Regions from separate parts of the Streptomyces sp. NPDC052042 genome, predicted to be linked through region 1. Evidence: riboswitches for the same ligand, from Rfam matches in the RefSeq annotation. Region 1 holds a riboswitch; each other region holds the start of a gene.
What was found. Region 1 has a riboswitch for glycine ahead of gcvP (aminomethyl-transferring glycine dehydrogenase). Riboswitches for the same ligand answer to the same signal wherever they lie in the genome.
Positions count from the first base shown of each region.

Region 2: it holds a riboswitch for glycine, as region 1 does, so the genes downstream of both, ACIHCL_RS34665 (glycine dehydrogenase (aminomethyl-transferring)) here and gcvP (aminomethyl-transferring glycine dehydrogenase) in region 1, are expected to answer to the same signal.
Region 3: it holds a riboswitch for glycine, as region 1 does, so the genes downstream of both, gcvT (glycine cleavage system aminomethyltransferase GcvT) here and gcvP (aminomethyl-transferring glycine dehydrogenase) in region 1, are expected to answer to the same signal.

Region 1 covers NZ_JBIUBU010000012.1:223,775-229,518, reverse strand. The annotation lists gene ACIHCL_RS21365 (MerR family transcriptional regulator) at 131-748, shown strand; gene ACIHCL_RS21360 (DNA polymerase IV) at 806-2,266, shown strand; gene ACIHCL_RS21355 (PRC-barrel domain-containing protein) at 2,191-2,559, opposite strand; glycine riboswitch at 2,691-2,785, shown strand; gene gcvP (aminomethyl-transferring glycine dehydrogenase) at 2,979-5,744, shown strand, end outside.
Region 2 covers NZ_JBIUBU010000041.1:17,322-23,065, forward strand. The annotation lists gene ACIHCL_RS34645 (MFS transporter) at 1-324, shown strand, start outside; gene ACIHCL_RS34650 (DMT family transporter) at 622-1,176, shown strand; gene ACIHCL_RS34655 (EamA family transporter) at 1,089-1,469, shown strand; gene ACIHCL_RS34660 (aminoglycoside adenylyltransferase family protein) at 1,708-2,469, shown strand; partial or broken gene ACIHCL_RS34665 (glycine dehydrogenase (aminomethyl-transferring)) at 2,565-2,972, opposite strand; glycine riboswitch at 3,123-3,220, opposite strand; gene ACIHCL_RS34670 (ISAs1 family transposase) at 3,401-3,850, opposite strand; gene ACIHCL_RS34675 (hypothetical protein) at 3,851-4,009, opposite strand; gene ACIHCL_RS34680 (transposase family protein) at 4,130-4,618, opposite strand; gene ACIHCL_RS34685 (NAD-dependent succinate-semialdehyde dehydrogenase) at 4,731-5,744, opposite strand, start outside.
Region 3 covers NZ_JBIUBU010000003.1:210,253-215,996, reverse strand. The annotation lists gene ACIHCL_RS08360 (enhanced serine sensitivity protein SseB C-terminal domain-containing protein) at 1-211, opposite strand, end outside; gene ACIHCL_RS08355 (enhanced serine sensitivity protein SseB) at 387-1,157, opposite strand; gene ACIHCL_RS08350 (AAA family ATPase) at 1,194-1,901, opposite strand; glycine riboswitch at 2,056-2,153, shown strand; gene gcvT (glycine cleavage system aminomethyltransferase GcvT) at 2,298-3,413, shown strand; gene gcvH (glycine cleavage system protein GcvH) at 3,548-3,925, shown strand; gene glyA (serine hydroxymethyltransferase) at 3,945-5,204, shown strand; gene ACIHCL_RS08330 (L-serine ammonia-lyase) at 5,445-5,744, shown strand, end outside.

The sequences.
Region 1 (5,744 bases):
ATTCCCGCTCGCACGGCATCGGAAACCACCCTCGGGGTGATTATCACTCGGCGTGCCGAGTGTGGCGATCGTTGACGCACCCCGAGTGACTGCCTACCTTCGAGGTGGCAGGTCAAGGACGGAGGTCGGCGTGAGAAGCAGCGGCGACGGTACGGCAGCTGGCGGGCCGTATCCGCAGCAGGGGAGTACGGCCGGCCGCACCATCAGGCAATCGGTGAAACCGGCTGCTGTGGCGGGGGGCGGAGTGACATCGGCCGACGACATCGGCTATCGGGGACCGACGGCCTGCGCGGCCGCGGGCATCACCTACCGGCAGCTCGACTACTGGGCGCGCACGGGCCTGGTCGAGCCGAGCGTGCGCCCCGCGTACGGCTCGGGCACACAGCGGCTCTACAGCTTCCGGGACGTCGTCCTGCTGAAGATCGTCAAGCGTTTCCTGGACACGGGCGTCGCCCTGCAGAACATCCGCACCACGGTGCAGCACCTGCGGGCCCGGGGATTCCAGGACCTCGAGCGGATGACGCTGATGAGCGACGGGGCCACGGTCTACGAGTGCTCCTCGCCCGACCAGGTCGTCGACCTGCTCCAGGGCGGCCAGGGCGTCTTCGGTATCGCCGTGGGCGTAGTGTGGCACGACGTCGACGCCGCCCTGTCGCAGCTGCACGGTGAGCGGGTGGACACCGGTGAGACCCTCATCCGGCACAACCCCGCGGACGAACTGGCACGGCGGCGCAACCGCGCCGGATGACCCGGCCGGGGACCGGCGCGCGGCGATTGTCAGTGCCGTAGGGCAGCATCGGTAGATGTGAGAGCCGCGCCCACCATCCTGCATCTCGACATGGATGCCTTCTACGCCTCCGCGGAGCAGGCGGCGAAGCCCAGTCTGCGGGGAAAGCCGGTCGTGGTGGGCGGTCTGGGGCCGCGCGGGGTCGTCGCCACGGCGTCGTACGAGGCCCGCCGGTTCGGCGTGCATTCGGCCATGCCGATGGGGCAGGCGCGGCGTCTGGCGCCCAACGCGGCCTATCTGGTGCCCCGCTTCCATCTGTACCGGACGGTCAGCGACCAGGTGATGGAGCTGCTGGGGCGGCTGTCCCCGCTGGTGGAGCCGCTCAGCCTGGATGAGGCGTTCGTCGACCTGGAAGCCGGCGGGGCGGCGGATGACACGGCCTCCGCACTGGCGATCGGGAAGGAACTGCGCGTGGTCATCGAGGCCGTCACCGGGCTCACCGGCTCGGTCGGCCTCGCCGGTTCCAAGATGCTCGCCAAGATCGCCTCGGAACAGGCGAAGCCGAACGGGCTGCGGCTCATCGAACCGGGGACGGAACGGGAACTGCTCGCGCCCATGCCCGTGCGGATCCTCCCCGGCGTCGGGCCCGCCACGGCCGACCACCTGCGCCGTGCCGGGATGATGACGGTCGACGACCTGGTCGAAGCGGGGGAGGCGGAGCTCGTACGGCTGCTCGGCAGGGCACACGGCGGCTCACTGCACCGCATGGCCCTCGGCCACGACGACCGGCCCGTGGTCGCCGAACGCGACGCGAAGTCGGTGTCGGTCGAGGACACCTTCGACGCCGACCTGCACGACCGGGTGCGGGTCAGGACGGAGGTGGAGCGGCTGGCCGACCGGTGCGTCCGGCGGCTGCGGGAGGCGGGGAGATCCGGGCGCACGGTGGTGCTGAAGGTGCGCCGCTACGACTTCTCCACGCTCACGCGGTCGGAGACGCTGCGCGGGCCCACGGACGACCCAGCGGTGGTCCGGGAGGCCGCCACACGGCTCCTGGAGGCCGTCGACACCACCGGAGGCGTACGGCTCCTGGGTGTCGGCGTCTCGGGCCTCGCCGACTACACCCAGGAGGATCTGTTCGCCCAGGCCGCCGTTGAGCGGGCCGCCGCCGAGGACACGGCCGAGAAGGGCGCGGAGGAGGGCGACGAGCCGGACGGGGCGGCCGCCGACCCGCACGGCGAGGCGCCGCAGCCCACCGAAGGGCTCGCGGCCCGGGACTGGCCCGCGGGCCGCGACGTCCACCACGACACCTACGGCCACGGCTGGGTGCAGGGCAGCGGGCTCGGCCGGGTGACGGTCCGGTTCGAGGAACCCTGGTCGGCGCCCGGCCGGGTGCGCACGTTCCGGACCGACGACCAGCGGCTTCGGCCCGCCGAGCCGAAGCCGCTGGTGCGCGATCCGGTGGACTACTCCTCCTGGCCGGCCAGCCTGCCGAAGTCCCTGTCCGGGGCGGTCTGCCCGGGCGAGGAGTCGAGGCCGTAGTGCCGGTACAGCTGAAGCTCCTGCTCCGGCGAGAGATGACGGCCGACACCGAAGTCGGGCGCTTCCTTGATCAGGGCGCGGTCGAAGGGGACGCGCAGGGTGTCGTCCACGAATTCGCTGGGTTCCAACGGGACGAAAGCGTCCCGGCTGAAGAGTCCGGTACGTACGGCCGCCCACTCGGGCACGCCGGTCGCGTCGTCGAGGTACACCTCGTCCACGGTTCCGATCTTGGTGCCCTTGCGGTCGAACGCCTTGCGGCCGATCAGGCTGCGCGGATCGATGTCGGTCTGCACGATCCCTCCCACAGGTCGCGACTACTCCACAAGCACTGACTACTCCACAAGCACTACAGAAGGGCACAATCGGGGGGTTGGCCACTCGAGAATTCCGTCACGGGCCCCGCTGGTAGGCTGGTGACGGCCGCTGACCCCGTGCGGGAGAGCCTCCGGAACCGTCCGTAGGCGCCGAAGGAGCAAATCCTCCCCGGAATCTCTCAGGCCCCCGTACCGCGCGGACGAGGTCACTCTGGAAAGCAGGGCGGGTCCCGTGCGGCCGAGTGCCGGTACGGTTCCCGTCCTCACCGACGGTGAAAGCCGGTACGCCGTAGGCGTGCCGGTGAAGCTCTCAGGTCGAGATGACAGAGGGGGAGGCCGTTCGGGCACCCGCGCCGCGGTGCCCCTCGCAGGTCCTGACAGACCAGGAGGCCTCCACCATGACCCCCCGTCGCACTCCGCTCGCCGAGCTGGAGCAGGGCATTCCGTTCGAACAGCGCCACATCGGTCCCGATGCCGAGGCGCAGTCGAAGATGCTCGCCCAGGTCGGTTACGGATCGCTGGACGAGCTGACCGCCGCCGCGGTGCCCGACGTGATCAAGAGCGCCGAGGCACTCGGGCTGCCAGGTGCCCGCACCGAGGCCGAGGTCCTCGCCGAGCTCCGTTCCCTGGCCGACCGCAACCAGATCCTGGCCCCGATGATCGGGCTCGGCTACTACGGCACCTTCACCCCGCCGGTGATCCTCCGCAACGTCATGGAGAACCCCGCGTGGTACACGGCCTACACGCCGTACCAGCCGGAGATCTCGCAGGGCCGGCTGGAGGCGCTGCTCAACTTCCAGACGATGGTCGCCGACCTCACCGGTCTGCCCACCTCCGGCGCCTCCCTGCTCGACGAGGGCACCGCGGCTGCCGAGGCCATGGCGCTCTCGCGGCGGATCGGCAAGGTCAAGGACGGCGTCTTCCTGGTCGACGCCGACGCCCTGCCGCAGACGATCGCCGTCATCGAGACACGCGCCGAACCGACCGGCGTCGAGGTCGTCGTCGCCGACCTCACCGACGGCATCCCTGCCGAGATCGCCGAGCGCGGTGTCTTCGGCGTGCTGGTGCAGTACCCCGGTGCGTCCGGCGCGGTCCGCGACCCGCGTGCCCTCATCGAGCAGGCCCATGAGCTCGGCGCGATCGTCACCGTCGCCGCCGATCTGCTCGCCCTCACCCTGCTCACCTCGCCGGGCGGCCTGGGCGCCGACATCGCCGTCGGCACCACTCAGCGCTTCGGCGTCCCCATGGGCTTCGGCGGGCCGCACGCCGGCTACATGGCCGTGCGCGAGAAGTTCGCCCGCAACCTGCCCGGACGCCTGGTCGGCGTCTCCGTCGACGCGGACGGCGACAAGGCGTACCGGCTGGCCCTGCAGACCCGTGAGCAGCACATCCGCCGGGAGAAGGCCACCAGCAACATCTGCACCGCCCAGGTGCTGCTCGCCGTCATGGCCGGGATGTACGCCGTCTACCACGGCCCCGACGGGCTGCGCCTGATCGCCCGGCGCACCCACCGCTACGCCGCGGTCCTCGCCGCCGGTCTGCGGGCCTCCGGCGCCGACGTGGTCACCGACGGTTTCTTCGACACCGTCACCGTGCGTGTCCCGGGGAAGGCCGCCGATGTCGTGGCCGGGGCCCGCGAGCGCGGGGTCAACCTGCGTCTCGTCGACGCCGACCTGGTCTCCGTCGCCTGCGACGAGACCACCACGCGTACGCAGATCGCCACCGTCTGGGCCGCCTTCGGCGCCGAGGGCGACATCGACGCGCTGGACTCCGGGGCCGCCGACGCGCTCCCCGAGGACCTGCTGCGCACCGACGCGTTCCTCACCCACCCGGTCTTCCACCAGCACCGTTCCGAGACGGCCATGCTGCGCTACCTGCGCAGGCTCGCCGACCGGGACTACGCTCTGGACCGCGGCATGATCCCGCTCGGCTCCTGCACCATGAAGCTGAACGCGACGACCGAGATGGAGCCGGTCACCTGGCCCGAGTTCGGCGGGCTGCACCCCTTCGCCCCGGCTGAGCAGGCGCAGGGCTTCCTCTCCCTCATCCATGAGCTGGAGGAGCGCCTGGCCGAGGTCACCGGGTACGACACGGTGTCGCTCCAGCCGAACGCCGGCTCGCAGGGCGAGTTCGCGGGTCTGCTGGCCGTCCGCGCCTACCACCGGGCCAACGGCGACGAGCAGCGGACCGTCTGCCTCATCCCGTCCTCCGCGCACGGGACCAACGCCGCCAGTGCGGTGATGGCCGGCATGAAGGTCGTCGTGGTGAAGACCGCCGAGAACGGCGAGATCGACGTCGAGGACCTGCGGGCCAAGATCGAGAAGCACCGTGACGAGCTCGCCGTGCTCATGATCACCTACCCGTCGACGCACGGCGTGTTCGAGGAGCACGTCGCGGACATCTGCGCCGAGGTGCACGACGCCGGCGGCCAGGTGTACGTCGACGGCGCCAACCTCAACGCCCTGGTCGGCCTGGCGAGGCCGGGCCGGTTCGGCGGCGACGTGTCGCACCTGAACCTGCACAAGACCTTCTGCATCCCGCACGGTGGCGGCGGCCCCGGCGTCGGCCCGGTCGCCGTCGGGGCACACCTTGCGCCGTACCTGCCCAACCACCCGCTGCAGCCCGCCGCGGGCCCCGAGACCGGGGTCGGCCCGGTCTCGGCCGCCCCGTGGGGCTCGGCCGGCATCCTGCCCATCTCCTGGGCGTACGTCCGCCTGATGGGCGGCGAGGGGCTGAAGCGCGCGACGCAGACCGCCGTGCTCGCGGCCAACTACATCGCCAAGCGGCTGGAGCCGCACTTCCCGATCCTGTACAGCGGCCCGGCGGGGCTGGTCGCGCACGAGTGCATCGTGGACCTCCGGCCGATCTCCAAGGCCACCGGCGTCAGCGTCGACGACGTCGCCAAGCGGCTGATCGACTACGGCTTCCACGCGCCGACCATGTCGTTCCCGGTGGCCGGGACGCTGATGATCGAGCCGACCGAGAGCGAGGACCTCGCGGAGCTCGACCGCTTCTGCGACACGATGATCGCCATCCGCGGCGAGATCGAGAAGGTCGCCTCGGGGGAGTGGAGCGCGGACGACAACCCGCTGCGCAACGCGCCGCACACGGCGGCGATGCTGGGCGGGGAGTGGGAGCACGCCTACAGCCGTGAGGAGGCCGTC
Region 2 (5,744 bases), on a different contig from region 1:
GCCGGGATCGCCTCCGCCATGGCCAACGCCTCCCAGCAAATCGGCGGCGCGCTCGGCACCGCTCTGCTCAACACCATCGCCGCCAGCGCCACCACTGCCTACCTGACCACCCGCACCACCGAAACCCCGGTCCCCCAAGCCGTCCAGCAGCAGGCCATGGTCCACGGCTACACCACCGCCATCTGGTGGGCCGTCGCCATCCTCACCCTCTCCGCACTCATCGCCCTCATCCTCATCCGCACCCGCCACCGACCCGGCACCCACCCCACCCCGAACCCGGACACAACCGCCGACACCCCTCACACAGCCGCACCCACACACTGAGGCCGGCCTGGTACGGACGTAGCCCGGTTTCGTTCGCGAGCAGCCGGTGCCTGCATCGGGTGGCCTGGCCCGGGAAGAGAGCCAGGCCACCCGATGCCAGGCCGCTGAACGGCGGGTACGTGCCGGCGCGGGTGGTCCGGGACGCCGTCAGAAGTCCTTTGGTGCCGAGGCGGGACAGGTGGTTTGGTTGGCGGGGTCAGGCGCGGGCGGTGATGTAGGCGTCGGCGATCTCGCAGCCGGGTTCCTTCGCGCTCAGCGCGCCGCGGCTTCGCCTTCCTGGCCTCCACAGGAATCGCCTTGGGAACGCCCCGGACCGCCGTCAACGTCATCTACCAATCCAGTGACCTCGGGCCCCTGACCATCTCGTTCTGTCGCTTTCTGGCCGGCGCGGCGCTGCTGGTGCCGGTCTGGGTGCTGCACCGCTCTCGCAAGGCTCCCCGGACGCCGCAGCCGGTCGGTCGGCGTGTGCTGCTGCTCGCTGGTACCAGCGTCGGGCTGGCGGTCTTCCAGACCGCCTACTTCGCTGCCGTCCAGGACACGCGGCTGGCGGTTGGCACCACCGTCGCAGTCAGTACTGCCCCGATGTTCACCGCCACCGGGGGACGCGTGTTCCTGGGCAAGCACATCGGCCGCGGCGGGCTGCTCGCGGTCGTCGGCGCGATGGTGGGACTCACCGTTTTGGTACTGGACAACCAGCCGGGGGCGTCCACCCCCTGGGAGTGGGGGTGGCGCCCCTGCCCGCCGCTGGTTACGCCGTCTCCAACGTGCTGGGGCGGTGGACCGGGCGGCACAGCGCCGGTGAGGATCCCTCCACCCTCACCGTGGGGTCGTTTCTCATCGGTGCAGCCGTGATGCTGCCGCTCGCCTGGGCCGAGGGCCTGGTAACGTGCAGCGCGCGCCTGGCCCAAGTGGCGTTGCCGATGCTGTACATCGCTGCGGTCACCACGGCGCTCGCCTGTCCGCTGCACTTCGCCGGGGTCGCTGCTCTGCCAGCGGCCACCGCGTCGGTGATGATGCTCCTCGAACCGGTCAGCGCGGCCGTCCTGGCCGTTGTGCTCCTGGAGGAACGGCTCACGGCGGCCACCGTCACGGGCACCGTTGTCCTGCTCGCTGCCATCGCCGGCCTCGCGGCCGCCGAGTCCTGACTGGACGCCAAGACCTCACGACCGTGACATAAGGCGCGTGGTGCGCAGGAACGGATTTCCTTCGCACCACACCGCAAGGCTCAGCCCCGGCTCCGCGTTGATGCGGTCGTCGCTCACATCACCCAACGGGACCCTGCCGCCCGATGCCGGGGGCTGAGCCGGCCTCAGTGGGCAGAGCATCGCTGAGCAGGCACGGGCCGGTGGGTACCGGTGAGCGGGTGTATCCGACACTGGCGTGATGGATCAGCTTGAGCAGACCGTAGGCCTCGTCCGCGACGTCGTGGGGCCGGAACTCCTCGGGACGTACCTTCACGGCTCCGCCGTGCTCGGGGGTCTCGCCCCGGCCAGCGACCTGGACATCCTGGCCGTCACCCGGCGGAGTCTTGACGAGGCGACGCGGCAGGCACTTGTCGAGGGCTTGCTGGACATTTCCGGCCTCACGCCCACTGTCCGGCCGGTTGAACTCACTGTCGTGGTCCAGTCCGAAGTCCGCCCCTGGCGGTTCCCGCCGATCGGAGACTTCCTCTACGGAGAGTGGCTGCGCGACGAATTCCAGGCGGGCGCGGCTCCGCGGCCCGGCCCGATGCCGGACCTGGCCCTGGTCCTCGCAGTGGTCCTGGCAGGCAACCACCCCCTGACCGGGCCGCCTCCGGCCGAGCTGCTGGATCCGGTGCCGCACACCGACCTCGTCCGGGCGAGCGTTGAGGCGATCCCCGAACTTCTGGCCGACCTACACGACGACACGCGCAACGTCCTGCTGACCCTCGCCCGCATCTGGGCCACCCTCGCCACAGGCGAGATCAAGACCAAGGACGCCGCCGCCCACTGGGCCATGGCCCACCTGCCCCCGGAACACCGCCCCGTCCTGGAACACGCCAGGAACTTGTACCTCACCTGTCACTATCAGGACGAGGTCTGGAGCAAGGAGCTGAAGGCCCAGGTACGTCCACACGTGGACGACGTGCTCACCCGCATCGACCACCTGCACCAACAGATATGAACCGCTCCCGGATACTCGGAGCGGCTGTACGCCGCGCGCGAAAGATACGCCAGCTACCCGCCGGACTTGCAGGCCCTGTTCGCGGGTCTCGGCCTGCCATGGGTCGATGTCCCGGTTCCGTCGTTGAGCAGCGCTTCGAGGCGGCCCTGGCTGATCTCCGGCTGGTACGGCGTCTAGGCGGTGTACCAGGCCGGATCCTCCAGCACGTTGCGCCGGATCACCGCGGGCGTGCTGGTCGCGTGGTAGCCGAGACCGGTCATCGGGACGGCCGTAGTGTTCCTGCCCGCAAGCTCCTGCAGCTCGGCGCGCGCCTCGGCTTCGGTGGCGGCGGGCAGCTTCAGGTCGGAGGTGCTCCGGATACCGCTCGGGACGGTGGCGTCGATGAGGTCGGCAAGGGTCGGGTAGCCGACTTCGGCAAGCATTTTGGCGCGGTCGGCGTGGTTGATGCCGATGTGACGTGCGGCGAACTCCCCGGATGGAGAAGAGGATTCGGGTGAGGTCATGGAGGGAGGCTCCCTGCTGAGGTCGCCGTGGGCGCGACGTTGTGTATGGGTGGCCTCCCCGCTCTGTCATCGGTACCTGAGAGCTTCACCGCCGGGTCCGGCGGTTTGCACCGGGGTGCAGGACGTGACGTCATGTCTTTCCAGAGTCGCCTTGCCGAAGCGGTAGTTGGGCCTGAGAGATTCCGGGGAGGATCTGCTCCTTCGGCGCAACGGTCCTCGAAGAGCGTGAGCTCTCCCGCACAGGATCATCAGCAGAGTATTCGGTTGTCGTGTGCTTCGAGAGGCAACGTACGGGCCCGATGCCCGGCGGCTGGACGTGATCGTCGAGCACCGGGCCCCGCCTTCATCCGACTCGATGGCCCCTCATGGACTCGCCGGACTGGATGCGCTGGCAGGGCTTCGGCGTAGTTCGATGCCGTCCGTTTTGATCATGTGAGGCCGAGGAGGGTGAGGGGCCTGGTTTGGCCCCGGGCTGTCCGTCGGAGTCCGGAGGCGATGTTGCGGACGCCGGCCAGGCGAAAAGCTCCGATCGCAAGGTTCCTGCAGGTGGCCATTGCTCGGGGTGCGTTCCCGGTCCGCAGCTGGGAGGCGTCCTCGGTGAACGTGACGTCCCTGACGTGGTGCAGGGCTTCGACGATCCAGTGCCCTCGGATCAGTCGGGCGAGCTGGGCCGGGCCAGCCTGCTCGGCGGTGAGGCTGGTGACCGCGTAGACCGTCTTGAGGCTGATCTTTCCGGTCTTGCGGTGGACGCGGCGGCGGACGATCTGCACGGCCTCGCGGGCGCCGGGGAAGAGCAGGTTGTTGACCGTGCAGACCTTCAGTCTGCGGATCTCGTGGCGGCCGTGACCGGTCGCGCAGGTCCTATCCTGCAGCGGAATCTACTTCCAGGGAAGGGACTTGAGCTGTTCGCGGAGCTTCTTGGAGTTGCGCTTCACGATCACTATGTAGTGGGCCTGCCGGTCGAGCAGGTAGACGGCGTGGTCGTGCTGGGTGTGCATCGCATCGCTGGTGACGACCGTGCCCGGCCAAGTTCTCAAGGGTGTCGAGCAGCGGCTGGAAGCAGGTGATCTCGTTGGTCTTCTCGCCGACGTCCATCTGGGCCAGGCCCAGTGCGCTCACGTGGTCGCATGCGGCCAGGAGGTGGATCTTCCGTCCCTTCACGCGGGCCGCACCCCGCAGCGACTTCCCGTCGACCGCGAGTCCTCGCAGCCCTTGACCACTGGTCTGCCGGTCCGCCAGCCAGGCTCCGACGCCCGGTCCAGGGCGTCCGCGTCGATTCTGGCGAGCAGTCGCCGGATCGTGGATTCCGCGGGCCAGGACCGTTTCGGGAACAGCGGATCTATGACCGTGCCGAGCCGTTCGAGCAGGACCGGCGGTGCGTCGGCCACCCATTCACCCACCGCGAGCAAGGACCGCGCTCCGGCGAGAACCGCGCAGGCCGTCAGTGCCAGGAGCGTCACAAGCGGATGCCGTACTCCCCGCGGGTCACGCGGGTCCGGGACCTGAGCAAGGCGTTCCAGCAATCCCGGAACCTCGTTCCCGGACGCTTCTGGGTGTGGCCTGAGCTGGTCAAAGGCAGTGGAGGTCAGAGATGATGCGTCGGCAGGCACGGGCAGTCCAAGGTCACAGAGCGTAGAGAACTCCATGATCACGGACGTCCGTGCCTGCTGTGTATCGAACCCCGCCCAACACGACGAGATGCCAGCAACCGGGCGTCAGCCGACTACGCCGAAGCCCTGGATGCGCTGGGCGCGTGCGTCACCCATGGACGTGGTGTCGCACTGGTATGGCGATGTACTTGTGTTCCAGGAACTCCTCAATGCCGACGCGACCGCCTTCTCGGCCGAGCCCCGACTGTTTGACTCCGCCGAACGGTGCAGCGGGGTTGGAAACGAGACCGGTGTTGAGGCCGATCATGCCTGATTCCAGCCTCTCGCTGATGTCGAGGGCCCGGTCGAGATCCCGGGTGAACATGTACGCTGCCAGCCCCCAGTCGGTGTCGTTGGCCAGCCTGACCGCCTCGTCCTCGTTATCGAAGGGGATGACGGGAGCGACCGGCCCGAAGATCTCCGTGTGGAGCAGTCGGCTTCCGGTGCTGACGCCGGTCAGCACGGTCGGCGGGTAGAAGTGGCCGGGGCCGTCGGGCACCTGTCCGGAGGCGACGACCTTCGCCCCTCGATCCAGAGCGTCGGAGACCAGAGACGACGTCTTTTCCTTCGCCACCGCGTCGATGAGCGGTCCGACGCGGACCTGGGGTTCGGTACCTGGTCCGACCGTGAGGGAGGCCATCCGCTCCCCCAGCCTCCCGGCGAACTCGTCGGCGATCGCTCGATGCACGTAAAAGCGGTTTGCGGCCGTACATGCCTCACCCATGTTGCGCATCTTGGCGGTCATCGCCCCCTCGACTGCCGCGTCGAGATCGGCGTCGGCGAAGACGAGGAACGGGGCGTTGCCGCCCAGTTCCATGGAGGTCCGGACCACGGCTTCAGCGCTCTGTGCCAGCAGCAGCCGTCCGACGGCGGTGGACCCGGTGAATGACAGCTTTCGGATACTGCCGCTGCGCAGCGCCGGCTCGACGACTTCCTGGGCCCTTGTGGTGGTGATGACGTTGAGTACGCCATCGGGCAGTCCCGCCTCTTGAAGAATTCTGGCGAGTGCAAGGCTGGAGAGCGGGGTCTGCGGCGCGGGCTTGAGCACCATGGTGCAGCCGGCGGCCACTGCTGGGCCGATCTTGCGGGTACCCATGGCGAGAGGGAAGTTCCAGGGTGTAAC
Region 3 (5,744 bases), on a different contig from region 1:
AGGTCACGCAGGGGGCGTACCCGAGGCCGTCGATCTCCATGTTCCCGTACTGGGCGTCGGGCGAACCGGCCTGCCCGTTCCAGAGAAGCATCCAGATCCGGCCGCTCGCGAGCGCCTGGAGCAGCGCCTCGTACGCGTCGTAGCGCCCGGGCATCACTTGGCGCAGCATGTGCTCGACCTGCCCGGCCGCCGCGGTGCCTGACGCACTCACCTGGTCCCGCCCCTCTTCGATCCACTGTGCCGACCCGTCGCTCCCGGGGTACACGGGTGCGGCACGATGACCCGGCACCCGCCATGAAACCAGCTTATGTCCCGCTCCTGACACCGACTTGACGCCGTGGGCCGGCACGGTGGTCCACGCCGCGCACACCCCGCACAGGCGTTCGCTACCGCTGCACGCGCTGGTAGAAGGGGCGGATCCGCTCCCGCATCCAGTCCCCGACCGGATCCTGCGCCACGTCGAGCAGGACCAGGTTGACCGGCCAGGGCACCGCCACCCGGCCGAGCGCACGGCCCAGCGCGTTCATCGGAACGTCGCGCGCGGCCTCGTCCCAGGTGATGAACTCGACGCCGACGAAGAGAACGGGCTCCCCGCCCTCGACGCTGGCCAGCGCGCGGCGGGCGGTGAGCACGACACCGCTCTCCTCGAACTCCCCGGCGGCGGCGGCGAGGAAGTCGACGGGCTCCTCCTGCCAGTCCGGCTCGTACAGGCGGACCCGGCCACCGGTGGCCGGTCCGTCCAGCTGGGTGCGTCCGGCCCGGCAGAGCTCGGCCACGGCGGGCGGCGGCAGCGGCATCCCGACCGCGCCCCCGGGGTTCACGGCTATGCCGAGCTGCGGGGGCAGGCCGCGGGCGAATTCGACGGCGGGGGCGACCGTGTAGGGCATCCGGTCACCGACACAGGCGAGGAACTGCTGTTCGGAGCTGAAGACGGGGACGAACGCGGCCCCGTCGATCTCCAGCGCCGGCAGGTCCAGGTCCGTGGATTCGGTGCTGCCACCGTTGGGCAGCGGCACCCAGACATGGCTGCGCCCGAGCACCTCGACGAGGCGCCCGCCGGCCTCCGTCGCACCCACCGAGGCCGCCAGCACCTCTTCGAGCTCATTGGCCGGCCATCCGTTTTCCGGATGGGACTGGACCTGCGCCGGAACGTCCACTGCTTCCCCTTCTCGCCCGAGCCTTCCGGCAGAAGGTTAACGTCCGCCCCGGGACATGCCCGGGCCCGAGCGGGCTCCGGTGAATGTGATGCGGTCCAGCAGCCCGGCCGCCTCCCGGTCCAGGAGCACCGCCGAGGCGCAGCCGGACGGCAGCAGCCCCTTCTCGGCGTCCCGGAGCAGCCGGCCCACGGCCCTGCGGTGCCGGGCGAACGCGTACCCGGACACGCCCCGGCCGCGTTCCCGCTGCCCCTCCCTCGCGGTCTGCGGTGTGACGTCGAGCAGGAGCAGATGGAGGTCCCGGCCCCGGCGCCGCGCGTCCCGGGCCAGCCAGCGGCGTACCCACGCCTGCGTTCCGCAGTCGTGCACGACGACTGACTCGCCCGAGCACAGGGCCCGCCGCAGCCCCACGTAGTGGGCGAGGCGGACGAGGGGGCGGTAGAGGACGTACGGGAGCAGGCGGGGCACCGACCGCGCCCAGCGGTCCCGGGTGTCCTGGGAATCGACGGTGCGGACCGTGGCCACCCGCCGTATGAGCGTGGACTTGCCGCTGCCGGGCAGCCCGGAGACCACCACCACGTCGCCCACCGCGAAGTCCAGGCTCCGCGGCGCACGCCCGCCGCGTCGCCGCAGGTCGCGTACCACCGGCGCGGGTCCGGCGAGCATGTGCCCTGCCGGGGCCCCGGCACGCGCGGGCAGCGCGCCGTGCCCGGCCCCCGCGATCGTCGCGTACCGCCGTAACGTCATCGCCCTCCCCCTGCTGGATGTCCGCTCATGGCCGAAGTGTAAAGAAGAGGTAATGCGGCACAACCGTCCACGCCGTTGGACTGCCCCGGGGACCGGGGCCCCACTCCGGCCCGATGCGTGCGATGATGGCCCGGCCAACTGCATAAAGGCCGTTTGAATCCGCACGGGAGAGTTCCGGTCGCCGTGTGGGCCGGGCGCCGAAGGAGCAAGATCCTCCCTTGAATCTCTCAGGCCCCGTACCGTGTGGATGAGGCAGATCTGAAAAGCGGGCCGCTTCGCGGCTCCACCCAAGGTGCAAGCCGAACCCGACCCTTCGGGGGCTTTCGGCGAACCTCTCAGGTTCCGATGACAGATGGGGAGGGTTCGTCCTCGCCGTCATGCCCCGGGAGCCACACCATGACCACCGCCCCCCGCCGCACCGCCCTCGACGCCCTGCACCGTTCGCTGGGCGCGACCATGACCGACTTCGCGGGCTGGGACATGCCGCTGCGGTACGCCAGCGAACGCGACGAGCACAACGCGGTCCGTACCAAGGCCGGCCTCTTCGACCTCTCGCACATGGGTGAGATCACCGTCACCGGCCCCGAGGCCGTCGCCTTCCTGAACCACGCCCTGGTGGGCAACCTCGGCACCGTCGCCATCGGCCGCGCCCGCTACACGATGATCTGCGCCGAGGACGGCGGCATCCTCGACGACCTGATCGTCTACCGGCTGGGCGAGCACGAGTACCTGGTCGTGGCCAACGCGGGCAACGCCCAGATCGTGCTGGACGCGCTGACCGCGCGGGCCGAGGGCTTCGACACCGAGGTGCGCGACGACCGCGACGCGTACGCGCTGCTCGCCGTGCAGGGCCCCGCGTCCCCCGCCGTCCTGGCCTCCGTCACCGATGCCGATCTGGACGGCCTGAAGTACTACGCCGGGCTGCCGGGCACGGTCGCCGGCGTCCCCGCGCTGATCGCCCGCACCGGCTACACCGGGGAGGACGGCTTCGAACTGTTCGTCGCCCCCGAGCACGCCGAGGGGCTGTGGAAGGCCCTGACCGAGGCGGGCGCCCCGCACGGCCTGGTCCCGTGCGGACTCTCCTGCCGCGACACGCTCCGCCTGGAGGCGGGCATGCCGCTCTACGGCCACGAGCTGACCACCGGCCTGACCCCGTTCGACGCCGGTCTCGGCCGGATCGTGAAGTTCGAGAAGGAGGGCGACTTCGTCGGCCGCGAGGCTCTGGAGGCCGCCGCCGAACGCGCCGAGGCCGTCCCGCCCCGCAAGCTCGTCGGGCTGGTCGCCGAGGGCCGCCGGGTGCCGCGCGCCGGTTACTCCGTGGTCGTCGGCGGCGAGGTCGTCGGCGAGGTGACCTCGGGCACCCCGTCGCCCACCCTCGGCAAGCCGATCGCCATCGCGTACGTCGACGCCGAGTACGCCGCGCCCGGCACCGAGGGCGTCGGGGTGGACATCCGGGGCAACCACGAGCCGTACCAGGTCGTGGCGCTGCCGTTCTACAAGCGCCGGAAGTGACGATCGTCCGCGGCGCCCCGAGCGGTTCCGGCGCCGCGGACGGCGTCCGCCCGCTCCGAACGTGACGTAATCGCGTCTCACACCGTAAGACCACTGTTCATCAGCACTCCCCCTCGTACAGGAGAATTCAGGTCATGAGCAACCCCCAGCAGCTGCGTTACAGCAAGGAGCACGAGTGGCTGTCGGCCCTCGAGGACGGTGTGGCCACGGTCGGCATCACCGAGTTCGCCGCCAACGCGCTCGGTGACGTCGTCTACGCACAGCTCCCCGAGGTCGGTGACACGGTGACCGCGGGCGAGACCTGCGGCGAGCTGGAGTCGACCAAGTCGGTGAGCGACCTGTACTCGCCGGTGACCGGCGAGGTCACCGCCGCGAACCAGGACGTCGTGGACGACCCGTCGCTGGTGAACTCCGCTCCCTTCGAAGGCGGCTGGCTGTTCAAGGTACGTATCGCGGAGGAGCCGAAGGACCTGCTCTCCGCCGACGAGTACACCGAGTTCTCCGGCAACTGAGACCCCAAGGGACCCCCTGATGTCGCTTCTCAACTCCTCACTCCACGAGCTGGACCCGGACGTCGCCGCCGCCGTCGACGCCGAGCTCCACCGACAGCAGTCCACCCTCGAAATGATCGCGTCGGAGAACTTCGCTCCGGTCGCGGTGATGGAGGCCCAGGGCTCCGTCCTCACCAACAAGTACGCCGAGGGCTACCCCGGCCGCCGCTACTACGGCGGCTGCGAGCACGTCGACGTCGTCGAGCAGATCGCCATCGACCGGATCAAGGCACTGTTCGGCGCCGAGGCCGCGAACGTCCAGCCGCACTCCGGTGCGCAGGCCAACGCCGCCGCGATGTTCGCGCTGCTGCAGCCGGGCGACACGATCATGGGCCTCAATCTGGCCCATGGCGGTCACCTGACCCACGGCATGAAGATCAACTTCTCCGGCAAGCTCTACAACGTGGTCCCGTACCACGTCGACGAGAGCGGCATCGTGGACATGGCCGAGGTCGAGCGCCTGGCCAAGGAGGCCAAGCCGAAGCTGATCGTCGCCGGCTGGTCCGCGTACCCCCGCCAGCTCGACTTCGCCGCCTTCCGGCGGATCGCGGACGAGGTCGGCGCCTACCTGATGGTCGACATGGCGCACTTCGCCGGGCTGGTGGCCGCCGGCCTGCACCCCAACCCGGTGCCGCACGCCCACGTCGTCACGACCACCACGCACAAGACGCTCGGCGGTCCGCGCGGCGGTGTCATCCTGTCGACGCAGGAACTGGCCAAGAAGATCAACTCGGCGGTCTTCCCGGGCCAGCAGGGCGGCCCGCTGGAGCACGTGATCGCGGCCAAGGCGGTCTCGTTCAAGGTCGCGGCGAGCGAGGAGTTCAAGGAGCGCCAGCAGCGCACGCTGGACGGTGCCCGCATCCTCGCCGAGCGCCTGGTCCAGCCGGACGTCACCGAGGCCGGTGTCTCCGTGCTGTCCGGCGGTACCGACGTCCACCTGGTCCTGGTCGACCTGCGCGACTCCGAGCTGGACGGCCAGCAGGCGGAGGACCGGCTGCACGAGATCGGCATCACGGTCAACCGGAACGCCGTCCCGAACGACCCTCGGCCGCCGATGGTCACCTCGGGTCTGCGGATCGGCACCCCGGCGCTGGCCACCCGCGGTTTCGGCACGGAGGACTTCACCGAGGTGGCGGAGATCATCGCCGCCGCGCTGAAGCCGTCCTACGACGCCGAGGCCCTGAAGGCCCGTGTCGTCGCGCTGGCCGAGAAGTTCCCGCTGTACCCCGGCCTGTCTTAGGCCGGGCACGGGCCGTCCCGGAGTGGTCCGGGTCGCGGTCCGCGATCTCTCGGGCGGGGCACCGCGCACACTGGGCAGTGCGCGCGGTGCCCCATCCCCCACCCCCGTCCCCGCCCTCCCACGCCCCCTGACCCCTGCCCCCTGCTCTTCGGCCCCGGCCGCCCCGCACCCCTGGGGCCGACCGGCCCATACCCCGCACCACCGGCAGACAACGACGTCTACCAACCCTGAGGAGTCCCCGTGGCCATCTCGGTCTTCGACCTGTTCTCGATCGGCATCGGCCCGTCCAGCTCCCATACGGTCGGCCCGATGCGCGCCGCCCGGATGTTCGCGCGCCGCCTGAAGAACGAGGGCCTGATCGCCCACACCGCCTCGGTACGGGCGGAGCTGTACGGCTCGCTCGGCGCGACCGGCCACGGCCACGGCACCCCCAAGGCCGTCCTGCTCGGCCTGGAGGGCGAGTCGCCCCGTACCGTCGACGTGGAGACCGCCGACGAGCGGGTCGAGCACATCCGCGCCACCGGCCGGATCAACCTCCTC